DNA from 3 places in the Nocardioides panzhihuensis genome. Region 2 is predicted to be linked to each of the others. Evidence: riboswitches for the same ligand, from Rfam matches in the RefSeq annotation. Region 2 holds a riboswitch; each other region holds the start of a gene.

Region 1 (4,000 bases), 1.8 Mb from region 2:
AAGCCTCGCGGCCTGACGAAATACGGGTGGCGCAAGGAGCAGGCGGCGCGTTCCCGTGCCGCAACGACGCGTACAGCGACCTCAGCCTGAGGGAACTGGTCAGCCCAGGTTCGCGATCAGATCGCGGCATGCCAGCTCGCACGATCGGCACGCCTCGGCGCAGGCGCGGCAGTGCTCATGCATGTCGGCGTGACGCGAGCACTCGTCACCACAGGCCTTGCAAGCCGTCGCACAAGCCTGCAGGAACGTCCTGGTGATATTGGCGTCGTATCCCGTGTGACGGGACAGGATGTTCGCGGTCGCCGAGCACGCGTCGGCGCAGTCCAGATTGCTGCGGACGCACTTGGTCAGGTCAGCGACGTTGTCTTCGCTCAGGCAGGCATCCGCGCACGCAGTGCAGGCCTGGGCGCATTCGACCAGGCTCTGGATCGTCGCAGCGAGCTTGGCGGTGTCGATGCCGCCCAGGTCCTTGGGGTAGGTCTTCAGCATCTGCTCGACGGTGTGCATGGCACTCCCTCTCGTCAATGGCACGGTTGTCGACGAGCCAGGTGGCCCGATGCCCAAGAGGTACCCCGTCGGTGGCCGATCCATGAGCGCCATGCTCCCAAGAGTCGCCGAGGTCAGTGTCCAACCAGATCCACCCGGACAGGCCAGGGATCCGGGGCGGCTAGTAAGTCTTTTGGCTTGGTGCAGCTTGCCGGCCCGTCGTCGGCTAGCCGACGTGCGGGTAGTCGAGGGTGTGGCCGGTCTCGAGGTTGACCACCGCCATCCGCGTGCTTATGGGTGCGGTGACGAAGTGGGCGCTGCTACGCCATCACTGGGGTTCGTCTCGCTCGTGGGCACGTTCGTGCTCATCGCCATCCTCATTCTGCATATGCCAGATGTCACAGTTCAGGCTGCTCGGGCACGCTCACGCTGGGGCGGACGGGCAGCGACCTCCTGCACGCGGTCATTGGGCTCCTCTTGCTCATCTGCATCCTCGTGCTGGACATCTCCAAGCCCTCGCGGGGGTGACCAGATATAGCTGGCGCAAGGATCTGGCGGCGCGCACACACGGGTTGAGGGTGGGACGGGGCATAGTAGTCCAGTCGCCATTCGTGTTCAGACAAGGACTGACATGCCGTACGTATCCATCGCCATTCCTTTCTTTCGGCTCGAGGTCGAGCGCCACGATCGCCATTGGTGGCTCACTGCCCTGGCTTTGGCTGCGCTCGGGATAGCTGTGGCCATGGCGCTCTTCGGTCTGCCGCCTATCGATCTCCATGGCCCGCTGCACAAGTTCGGGATCATGGATCCGCTGTGCGGAGGTACCCGCGCCGCCCGCTACACCGCTCAAGGCAATCTGGTCCAAGCCTGGCGGTACAACCCTCTCAGCATCCTCATCGTTGGCGGTGCCGCCCTCGCGGTCTTGCGCACCTTTGTCGGGCTCATCAGTCGTCGGTGGGTAACGTTCGGGTTCGCATGGACACCTCAACGGCGCCGCTGGATGATTGGCGCCGGACTCCTCCTGCTGGTGCTACTCGAGATCCGCCAGCAGATGCGTGCGGATCTGCTCACGGCTGGCACGGACATGTGGCGTTGACAGAGATCGGTGGGTAGTCACGGCCCGCCGTGACGGTTGCTGCGCAAGCCCCGCAAGCACCCGGGCGTCGATCACGACGCCCACCTGGAGGCGCTGCGAGACGGCATCGCCGGCTACGACCGGGGCGTCGTCTCGAATTGCCCCTTGGCGTGCGAGCAGCCATCTCGAGACCTATGCGCGAGCTCGGGTTGACCGGCAGGACGCGCCCGACTGTCGAGCTCACGCGATGGAAACCTCGCTGCCTGTTGGCACACGCGCCCGACGGGGCGTGAGAAGCAGACCGAAGACCATTCCGAGTGTGGCCCACATCAGGCCCAGCTGCGCGAGGTAGGCGATCCGGAAGTCCCAGATCAGTTTCGCGGGCATATCGCTGGCGATCTTGTCCGGCGTGCCTGGAGTGAGCGCGAACACGGCACCGGCGACCGAAAGAAAGGCCGCCACCACGAGTGTGGTGCGCACTGGCGCACTCAGGTCTCGTGAGGCGAGGAACTTGTCCAGCTCGAACGCCCCCAGCACCAAAGCCAGCGCGATCAGGATCGTCAGGACATAGATCAGCGTCCGCTGATTGACCGTGGCCGGGTCGCCAACTGCGGGTGGGTTGCCGGGGATCTTCAGCGCCGGCGCAAGGGTGAAGACGCCGAAGGCGAGCACCGCCAGTACCAGCGAGCGGCCGTAGTCGGTCGCTGCCGGGAGCCGGTGCCGGACCTTGCCGAACACGATCGCGAACACCACGCCAAACAACAGGCCAACGACAAGGCCGGTGGCCATGCCGCCGAGCACCTGACCGGCGCGGGAAACGAGCGGCTCCTCCATCTCGCCCTTACGGTGGCCGGACATGGCTCGGGCGTTGCGGGCGTCCTCGATGACGAGGGCTTTGCGGAGCAGAGGCTCGACCACGAGCCACATCATCAGGGCAGCGGCGCAGCCAGCTGCGGCTCCGGCTGCGGCACCGCGGCGGAGTAGATCTATGAACCCCATGTCAGTGGCAGGGGACGCCGAGGGCGTGGCGTGCGTCGTGGGTGAGCTCGTGCAGGTACTGGCCCTGGGCGGCGCCGAGAAGGGCGCCGTTCTCCTGCGTGAGCATGAACAAGGTGAACAGGGCGGCTGCGGCAAGCAGCCAGGCCCAGGCCGGCACCGTGGTGACGGCGCTGGACGGGTTGGTGGGGTTGGTCATCGTGACCCCTTCTTTCCACGAACCTCGTGGACGATGCCGCAGCCGGTCTCCTGGCTTCCGGATCAACGCCTTCTCCTCGCCTTCCCAGCCCGGCGGGCCAGTGGCATGGGTGAGGAGGGGCTTCCCGGTCACAGTGGCGAGGACCACGTCGGACTTTCACCGACTTCCCGTGCACTGCGGCGCCGCTACTATCGCACATAGTCGAAGGCCGCACAACGAGCGTTCACGGAGTGCGTCCCTGGCCGACGTTCGCTGCCGAGAGGTTCCAGACCCAGTGCGTGTCGTCGAGGCCCACGACTCCTAGCCGTGTCCTGAGGTGCAAAGTAGAGGGTCTGTTCGTGGCTCCACGCCTCCATCACTGCCGCTGACACGGGCTCGGCGCGCGTTCGGGGGCTCCAGGCCAAGAGAGGCTGGCTCGATGTCGGCCCTCATCTGGGTTGCCAGGTACGTCAGGGTCTGTCACCGCGACAGGGGGATGGATGACAGGCGGTCTCTGCGTCCTGAGGTCGGTCGTTGGGTCGGTCCTTGGTGCGCCAGGACAGGGCGACGAGGAGGAGCCCGCCTCCGACGATGAGCGTGTCGGCGAGGTTGAAGGTGGGCCACCAGCCGGTGTGTAGGTAGTCGGTGACGTGACCGTCAGCGGCGCGGTCGATGAGGTTTGCGAGAGCGCCGCCGAGCACGGTGGCGAGCGCGCTGCCCCATAGCAGGGAAGCTGTAGGGGCCGTTCGCCATAGCGCGACGGCGACGGCGGCGGTGATCACGGCCGTGACGGCGACGACGGTCCATGCCGGCGCGTCGGCGGCGAAGGAGAAGGCGACCCCTGGGTTGAAGGCGAGCTGGAGGTCGAGCGGTCCGCCCATGATTGGGTTACCTGGCAGGACGTGCTCGGCCCAGGTCTTGATCGTCAGGTCCGCTCCGGCAAGGACGATGGCGATGACCAGGAGTCCGATCCGGCGTCTGAGAGCGCTGACGCCAGCCTCGGCTGTGGCTTCGACAGGGGCGCTCACTTGCGGCCGTCCGAGCACGAGGAGTCGGCTTTGGTGGCGTGGTCGTCGTCTTCGCAATCGTCGTCGCAGACGAGTTCGCCTTCCCAGGCTTCCTTGCCTTCCATGATTGCGAATCCGGCGATGACGAACCCGGCAACCGGGTCGATCCAGGTCCAGCCGAGCAGGGCGAACGCGACCAGGCCGACGAAGGTGGAGACCGACAGCCATGCGCACAGTCGGGTCTCTGCGGCATCAGCA
Region 2 (4,000 bases):
CGGCGACCGCCTCAGCGACCCGGCAGAGACCGTCGGACTGCTGACCGCCCTGGAGTCGACGACCCCGCGCTGGCGGCGCGACCTCGCCTCCTGACCTCACCCGACGGTGAGAGTCCATTGGGTGACCGACCGGGCCGGGGTCCAGCCGGTGAAGGTGCCGATCGGGGCTGAGGTCTCGACGGAGATTCGGGTGAGCTCGCCGCCGTGCTCCTGGTAGGCAGCGGCCAGGAGCTGCTCGGTCTCGAGGGTGACTCCGTGGACGACGATCCGACCGCCGGGCCGCAGCGCCGCGAGGCAGGTGTCGAGCACGCCCGGACGGGTCGCGCCGCCGCCGATGAAGATCGCGTCCGGGGCGGGGAGGTCGGCCAGGGCGTCGGGGGCGCGGCCCTCGACGACGCTCAGGTTGGGTACGCCGAGGCGGGCTGCGTTGCGGGCGATCCGGGCCGCCCGCTCGGGGCTTGCCTCGATCGCGGTCGTGCTGCACGTCGGGTGTGCCCGCATCCACTCGATCCCGACCGACCCGGCTCCGGCGCCGACGTCCCAGAGGTGCTGCCCCGGGGCCGGGGAGAGACGGGACAGCGCCGAGGCCCGTAGGTCGCGCTTGGTCAGCTGGCCGTCGTGCTCGAAGGCTTCGTCGGGGAGGCCTGGGGACCAGGTAGCGGGGAACGACTGTGTTGGTCTCGACACGCCTCCGCCCAGGGGCTCCGGCGGCTCGACCAGCGGAAGGTGGCCTCCGTCGGTCGACACGCCTCCACCTTGCGGCTCCGGCGGCGCGACCGACGGGCGGCCCCCGCTGGTTGAGCCGGACCCGCGAGGAACGAGCGGGTCCGTGTCGAAACCAACAGAGTCGCCGACGCACTCGATCGCCACGATGTTGAGCCGCGGCGACTCGCCGACCCAGGTCGACGCGGTCGCCGTCCGAGCAGACTCCGTCTCCGCCCCCAGGTCACCCAGGACGGTCATGGTCGAGGCGCCGAAACCGGCCCTGACCAGGAGGTCAGCGACCGACACGGGAGTGGATCCGTCCGAGGAGAGTGCCAGGATGCGGCGGCCGGGGGCGAGCTCGCGGGCGATCAGCGCGACGTCGCGGCCGACGAGGCTGACGGCCACGCACGACTCGGCCGGCCAGCCCATCCGGGCGCGGGCGAGGGCTACGGAGGAGACGGCCGGCTCGATGCGTACGTTCTCCGGGCCGAGCAGGTCGATCAGGGTCGTGCCGATACCGGAGACGAGCGGGTCGCCGGAGGCCAGAGCGACGGCGTCGCCGACGGAGCCGAGCAGGGCCGGGAGCCCGTCGCGGAGCGGCGAGGGCCAGGGCTCGCGGCGCTGACCGGGGACGTCCGGGACCAGGTCGAGATGGCGCTTGCCACCGAGGAGCACCGAGGCGCCCCGGATCAGCTGCTGGTGACGTACGGGGACCTCGTCCCAACCACCGGCACCGATGCCCACCACGACGATCATGGGGCCAGACGCTACAGTGACCGCAGAGTCACGAGGTGCCCCGACTGCCCAGCCATCGGAAACGGTGAGGAAGGCAGGACGGGAGAATCTGGGAAGCCGGTGAGAGTCCGGCGCAGGCCCGCTGCGGTGATCCGAGCCCCATCAGGGGACTCGGTAAGTCCGAAGACCGGCCCCGTGACCATCCAATCAACGCGATAGGGAGCGGGAGCCTCTCATGCCGGTGCACTATCCATTTTCTGCCGTCCTCGGATGCGAGGCGGACTCAGCCACAGGGCTCGACGACATGGGCCTCGCGCTCGTGCTCACCACGATCTCCCCGGAGATCGGCGGCGTCCTGGTCCGTGGCGAGAAGGGGACCGCGAAGTCGACGGCCGTACGCGGCCTGGCGGCCGTGCTGCCCTCGATCTCGGTCTATGCAGGGGATCGGTTCTCGATCGATCCCGACGACCCGTCCGCGGAGTCGCCGGACGGCCCGTTCGGGCCCGACGCCGTCGTGGAGAGCCGTCCGGTGCGGCTGATCGAGCTCCCGGTGGGAGCCACCGAGGACCGGGTCGTCGGCTCGCTCCACCTGGAGAGCGCGCTCTCGCGCGGTGCGGTCGAGTTCGAGCCGGGGCTGCTCGCCCGGGCACACCGCGGTCTGCTCTACGTCGACGAGGTCAACCTGCTCCACGACCACCTGGTCGACCTGCTGCTGGACGCGGCGGCGATGGGGCGCGTCTCGGTCGAGCGCGACGGCGTCTCGGTCTCGCACGCCGCGCGCTTCGTCCTGATCGGCACCATGAACCCCGAGGAGGGCGAGCTGCGTCCGCAGCTGCTGGACCGCTTCGGGCTCACGGTCGAGGTCGCCGCGCCGCGGGATCCCGCGCTTCGCGTCGAGGTCGTACGCCGCCGGATGTCCTTCGACCTCGACGCCGCTGCGTTCGCCGAGCGCTTCGGCGGAGCCGATCGTGCGCTGACCTCCCGGATCGCCGCCGCTCGTGAGCTGGTCGGGAAGGTCCGGCTCACCGAGCCGGGGCTGCTCAAGATCGCCGAGGTCTGCGCGGTGTTCGAGGTCGACGGGCTGCGTGCCGACATCGTCACCGCCCGCACCGCGGTCGCGCACGCTGCCTGGGCCGGCCGGTCGGAGGTCACTCGGGCCGACATCCGTCGGGCTGCGCTGCTCGCGCTGCCGCACCGGCGTCGGCGCAACCCGTTCGATGCTCCGGGGATCGACGAGGATCTGCTCGACCGCATCCTCGGGGACGAGGAGCTGCCGCCTGAGCCGCCGGAGGGTCCGGGCGACTCGGGGGACGACTCGGGTCCCGAAGACGACTCTGTTGGTCTCGACACGCCTCCGCCTAGCGGCTCCGGCGGCTCGACCGACGGGGGAGAGGACGGCTCGACCGACGGGGGAGAGGACGGCTCGACCGACGGGGGAGAGCCCCCGCTGGTTGAGCCCGGTGAGCGCCAGCGAGCCGGTGTCGAAACCAACACAGACGACTCCGCGGACGACCAGCCCCAAGGCGCCGCCGCACCCGAGTCCGTCACCGGTGCCGCCCCCGCGTACCGCCCCCGCCTCCTGACCGTGACCGGCCTGGGCACGGGCCGCACGGGCGGCCGGAGCAAGGCGATCGGCAGCAGTGGTCGCCGGATCGGCGCACGGGAGAGCAGCCGAGGCTCGCTGCACCTGGTCGAGACGCTCAAGGCGGCGGCGGGAAAGCAGGCCACCCGGGGACGTACGTCCGGACGAGTCGAGCTGCGGGTCGAGGACCTGCGCACCGCGGTCCGCGAGGGGCGCGAGGCCAACCTGGTGCTCTTCTGTGTGGACGCGTCCGGGTCGATGGCCGCGCGCAAACGGATGGCCCAGGTGAAGGCGGCGGTCCTCTCGCTGCTCCTCGACGCCTACCGGCGCCGCGACAAGGTCGGGATGATCACGTTCCGCGGCGAGGGCGCCGAGCTGGTGCTGCCGCCGACCGGGTCGGTCGACCTCGCCGCGGCCCGCCTCGACGAGATCCCCGCCGGAGGGCGTACGCCGCTGGCCGAAGGCCTTCTCGAGGCCGCCCGGGTGCTCCAGCGCGAGCGTCTGCGTGACCGTGATCTGCGGCCGCTGCTGGTGGTCGTGACCGACGGCCGGGCCAACTTCCCCAAGAAAGATGGACAGGCCCACGGGAAGGACGCGGTCCGGCGCTCGCAGCAGGCCGCCGCGTACGTCGCCGGTTTGGGGGTCACCACCGTCGTCATCGACTCCGAGAGCGGACCGATGCGGCTCGGGCTGGCGCGCCAGCTGGCCGCGCACCTGGAGGCGGAGCACGTGCCCGTCGCCGAGGTGAGCGCCGAGGCGCTGACCTCCGCTGTCCACGGCTTCACCGGATCCACCACCGGAAGGGGCGTTGCCTGATGCCGAAGGGACAGCCGCTCAACGTACCCGACGACGGGCTCACCACCCGTCAGCGTCGCAACCGTCCGCTGGTGATGGTCCACACCGGGCCCGGCAAGGGGAAGTCGACCGCCGCCTTCGGGCTCGCGCTGCGCGGCTGGAACCAGGGCTGGCGGATCGGGG
Region 3 (4,000 bases), 2.7 Mb from region 2:
TAAGTGGTGGATGGCCGAGCTCTCCCGCAGTGCCAACGACCGTGGCGTCGAGCTCGCCGAGCTCGGGGTCACCCCGGTGCAGGTCGCCGAGGTGCAGAAGCTGGTCGACGCCAAGACGCTGACCGACAAGCTGGCCCGCCAGGCCTTCGAGGGTCTTCTCGCAGGTGAGGGCACCGTCTCCGAGATCATCGACGCCCGCGGCCTCGCCGTGGTCTCCGACGACGGCGCGCTCGGTGCCGCTGTCGACGAGGCCATCGACGCCCAGCCCGCGGTCGCCGAGAAGATCCGCGGCGGCAACCAGGCCGCGGTCGGCGCGCTCATCGGCGCGGTCATGAAGGCGACCGGTGGCAAGGCCGACGCCAAGCGGGTCCGCGAGCTGATCCTGGAGAAGCTCGCCTGACGTACGCGCTGGCCTGACGTACGACATCGCCCGCGCTTTCCCGCCATGGTGGGAGAGCGCGGGCGTTTCGCGTCCGTGAGCGGTGCACAATCGAGCCGTGGTGGGAAGGTGCAGCCCGCCCTCAGCCTCAGGGGCTGGCAGACTGTCCCGAATGACCGAGCCCTTCCGTATTGCCCTGCTCATCGACGCGGACAATGCTCCCGCGTCCAAGATCGACGCGATCCTCAACGACCTGGCCGAGTACGGCGAGGTGACGATCCGCCGGGCCTACGGCAACTGGACCAAGTCCGAGCTCAAGAGCTGGATCGGGGAGCTGCACGACGCCGCGATCCGGCCGATGCAGCAGTTCGACCTGACCGCGCACAAGAACGCCTCCGACATGGCGCTCGCGATCGACGCGGTCGAGCTGCTCCATGCGGCCATCCCGGACGCGTTCGCGCTGGTCTCCTCCGACTCCGACTTCACCCCGCTGGTGCACTACCTGCGGGAGAAGGGTCGCGCGGTCTACGGCTACGGCCGGGAGAAGACACCGGCGCCGTTCAAGAGCGCCTGCACCCGGTTCACCGTCGTGGAGAAGCTCGGTGACACCGAGGAGGTGACCGAGACCGAGGCCGGCGTAGCGCCCGCCCGCAAGCAGGCCGCCGCCGCGACCACGGGCCAGGTGCTGAAGCGCAACGCCAGGCTGATCCAGCTGCTGCGCAACTCCATCGCCGCGGCCGCCGACGACGACGGCTGGGCCCTGGTCGGCACCGTCGTCTCCCGCATCCGCAACCAGTCCTCCGAGGACCCCCGCAACTACGGCTACGCCACCTGGACCAAGCTGATCAAGGCGATCGACCTGTTCGAGCTCAAGGACGAGGGCACCTCGGCGATCGCGGTCAGCGACCGGCGCAACGGCAGGAAGTGACGTACCCCTCCGGTACGTCCTCTGCGGACATCACCGTCCGCGCGTCTCCGCGACGGCCGGACGGGCGCATCTGATCCCCTTGGGCACCGACCCGTTGAGGTGCTTCAGGGCGGCCTTGAAGTCGCGGCAGCGCTCGGCGTCCTCGGCCTTGTTGCGGGGGTAGCCGATCGCCGCGTTGACCTTGCCCATGTCGAGGGCGTCGGCGAGCGGGTTGATGTCGCGGGCGACGGTCCAGTACCACCGCGAGATCGGCGCGCTGTGGTCCAGGGACCTGGCCAGCTCGGGGCGGCGGCGCAGGTCGATGTCGAAGTAGGCGCCGGCGTCGGTGTAGTTGGCCTCGCCGGTCAGCTGGATGTAGCCACGGCCGGTGAACTTCCGCTTGTCGCGGCCCTTGGCGTCGTGGTGGAACGAGCTCTCGTTGGCGAGCGTGGTCAGGTAGGCCGCCTGTCGGTAGGCGGTGGTGATCCGGGCGTCGGCCATCGCGCGGTTGAGGGTCGGGAGGCCGGTCTCGACGGTCCGCCGGTCGCCGACCTTCTCGCCGAACATGGCGACGAGATCGGCGTACGTCACCGATGTCCGGGCCGGTTCGGCCCGGGCTGGGATGGTCGGGAGGAGGGCGAGAAGGGTGGCCGAGATCGATGCTGCGACAAGGCCGAGAATCCTGTGGCGCATGGGGACAGAGTGACTGCTCGAACCGCGATCCCGCAAGCAGAGCCCGCCCGGCATAGGATTGCCCCGAATTAGCAGAGCCTCAATCAACACACGCCGTGGTGGGGGAAGCCGGTCGAACTCCGGCGCTGACCCGCAACCGTAGGCCCAGGACTCCGAGGTGTCCTGAGCGAGCCGGAGCACCCGTCGACGGACGCGTACTGACCTGACGCTGTCGTGGAACGCAGCGGGTCGGCCTCGTGCCTTCCCGACGAACAGCGCGGAAGGAACCATGAAGAAGACCGTCTTCGGCGGCATCGCCGCCGCCCTCGCCCTCACCTCGCTCGCCGGCTGCGGCGACAAGGCCATCGAGGAGGGGGAGAAGAGCACCTACGACGCCAAGGTGTCCACCTCGGTGGCCGACTGGCTCGTCGCCCAGGCGCCAAAGGGTGTGGCCCGCAACGCGCAGTACGGCACCGACGACTTCGGGCTCAGCGCCGACATCGGGATCGCGCTGGCTGAGATCGGCGGCTACGACGAGGAGCTCGCGACGATCACCGACGCCGTGATGGAGAACAAGGCCGCCTACACCTCGCCCGGCTTCGGCACCGTCACCTCGGCCGGCGCCACCGCGAAGGCGCTCGTCCTCCAGCAGAACGTCGACGCCTCCGACCCCGGCCTGCTCACGCAGCTCGAGGGCACGGTCGCCGAGAACGGCCGGATCGCCGACAAGCTCGACACCAAGAACAAGGAGGCGGCCGACTACTCCAACACCATCGGCCAGTCGTACGCCGTGTGGGCACTGAGCAACGCCGAGAGCAAGAAGGCCGCGGCCGCGGCGGAGTTCCTGGCCGGGCAGCAGTGCGAGGAGGGCTGGTTCCGGGTCACCTTCACCGCCGACGCCGCTGCCGCCGACCAGACCTGCGACGGTGACCCGAAGGCCGTCCCGGACGCCGACGCGACCGCGTTCGCGCTGATCGCCCTGTCGTCGGTGGCGAGCCCGGAGGCGGAGAAGGCCGTCAAGTCGGGCGCGGACTGGCTGAAGGAGACCCAGGCCGAGGACGGCTCGCTGAAGGCAGCCACCGGCAACGTCGCCAACTCCAACACCACCGGCCTGGCCGGATGGGCGTTCGGGCGTGCCGGCGAGACCGCTGCCGCCGAGAAGGCGGCCGCCTGGGTCGCCGACCACGTCGTGACCTGTGGTGACGACGCCGGGGCGGTGGCCTACGACGACGCCGCGCTGACCGAAGGCAACACCAAGGGGCTGACGAAGGAGTCCGAGGGGATGTACCGCCTCGCGGCCGCACAGGCGCTGCCGTCGCTGGTCTTCCTGCCCAAGGACGCGACCGCGAAGAGCTCGTGCTGACTCTGCGGTCCGTAGCGGTGGCCCTGGCGATCCTCGCCGGGGCCACCGCACCCGTCTCATCCGCAGTCTCATCGTCAGCCGCGTCCTCCGCCGTGGAACCGTGCGCGGGCGTGACCGTCGTGGTCGAGCCGAACGCGTTGGGCGGCGGTCCCAAGGTCGCCTGCGTCCAGCCGGAGGAGGGCGACACCGGCGCCGATCTCTTCGAGAAGGCGGGACATCCGCTCACCTTCGTGACCTCGATGCCGAGCGTCGTCTGCCGCGTCGCGGGCCGGCCGGAGGAGGCGGGCTGCGCCCAGATGCCGCCCGCTGACGCCTACTGGTCGCTGTGGATCACCGACGACTCGGGCGCCTGGAGCTACGCCTCCAGAAATGTTACCGAAATAGCCGTGACCTCCGGGCAGGGTGTTGCGTTCACGTGGATAGACGACAATGTCGTTACCGCTCCGGCGACGGTGCTTGGGGATGCTGTGGGGGCGCCCTCAAGCCCGTCGCCGGAGTCATCTCCGGAGGACTCGACAGGCTCGAACACCGAGCCGCGGCCGAGCTCCGACCCCGAGCCGCTGCCCGCCTGGGTCGCGCCGGTCGGCATCCTCGGTCTCTTCGCTCTCGCCGGTGCCGTGTGGTGGCGTCGGCGATGAGCGATGTGATCCGCAGGGCCGCGGTCGCGCGTCTGCCGCGT

The links. A riboswitch is a leader RNA that binds a small molecule or an ion and turns the genes downstream of it on or off. The one in region 2 is predicted to bind cobalamin.
Region 1: linked by a shared signal. The riboswitch ahead of BJ988_RS08460 (CbtB domain-containing protein) and the one ahead of BJ988_RS17205 (VWA domain-containing protein) in region 2 are both predicted to bind cobalamin.
Region 3: linked by a shared signal. The riboswitch ahead of BJ988_RS04285 (prenyltransferase/squalene oxidase repeat-containing protein) and the one ahead of BJ988_RS17205 (VWA domain-containing protein) in region 2 are both predicted to bind cobalamin.

Annotation. Positions count from the first base shown of each region.
Region 1 is NZ_JACBZR010000001.1:1,804,799-1,808,798, forward strand. Features, by position in the region: gene BJ988_RS08440 (DUF2269 domain-containing protein) at 1-90, shown strand, start outside; gene BJ988_RS08445 (four-helix bundle copper-binding protein) at 100-507, opposite strand; gene BJ988_RS08450 (DUF2752 domain-containing protein) at 1,118-1,582, shown strand; gene BJ988_RS08455 (CbtA family protein) at 1,802-2,560, opposite strand; gene BJ988_RS08460 (CbtB domain-containing protein) at 2,562-2,756, opposite strand; cobalamin riboswitch at 2,780-2,950, opposite strand; gene BJ988_RS08465 (signal peptidase II) at 3,206-3,763, opposite strand; gene BJ988_RS08470 (cation diffusion facilitator family transporter) at 3,760-4,000, opposite strand, start outside.
Region 2 is NZ_JACBZR010000001.1:3,622,776-3,626,775, reverse strand. Features, by position in the region: gene BJ988_RS31395 (PucR-like N-terminal domain-containing protein) at 1-94, shown strand, start outside; gene cbiE (precorrin-6y C5,15-methyltransferase (decarboxylating) subunit CbiE) at 97-1,461, opposite strand; cobalamin riboswitch at 1,516-1,649, shown strand; gene BJ988_RS17205 (VWA domain-containing protein) at 1,745-3,838, shown strand; gene cobO (cob(I)yrinic acid a,c-diamide adenosyltransferase) at 3,838-4,000, shown strand, end outside.
Region 3 is NZ_JACBZR010000001.1:917,174-921,173, forward strand. Features, by position in the region: gene gatB (Asp-tRNA(Asn)/Glu-tRNA(Gln) amidotransferase subunit GatB) at 1-400, shown strand, start outside; gene BJ988_RS04275 (NYN domain-containing protein) at 552-1,307, shown strand; gene BJ988_RS04280 (hypothetical protein) at 1,338-1,979, opposite strand; cobalamin riboswitch at 2,043-2,181, shown strand; gene BJ988_RS04285 (prenyltransferase/squalene oxidase repeat-containing protein) at 2,248-3,321, shown strand; gene BJ988_RS04290 (hypothetical protein) at 3,432-3,959, shown strand; gene BJ988_RS04295 (CbiQ family ECF transporter T component) at 3,956-4,000, shown strand, end outside.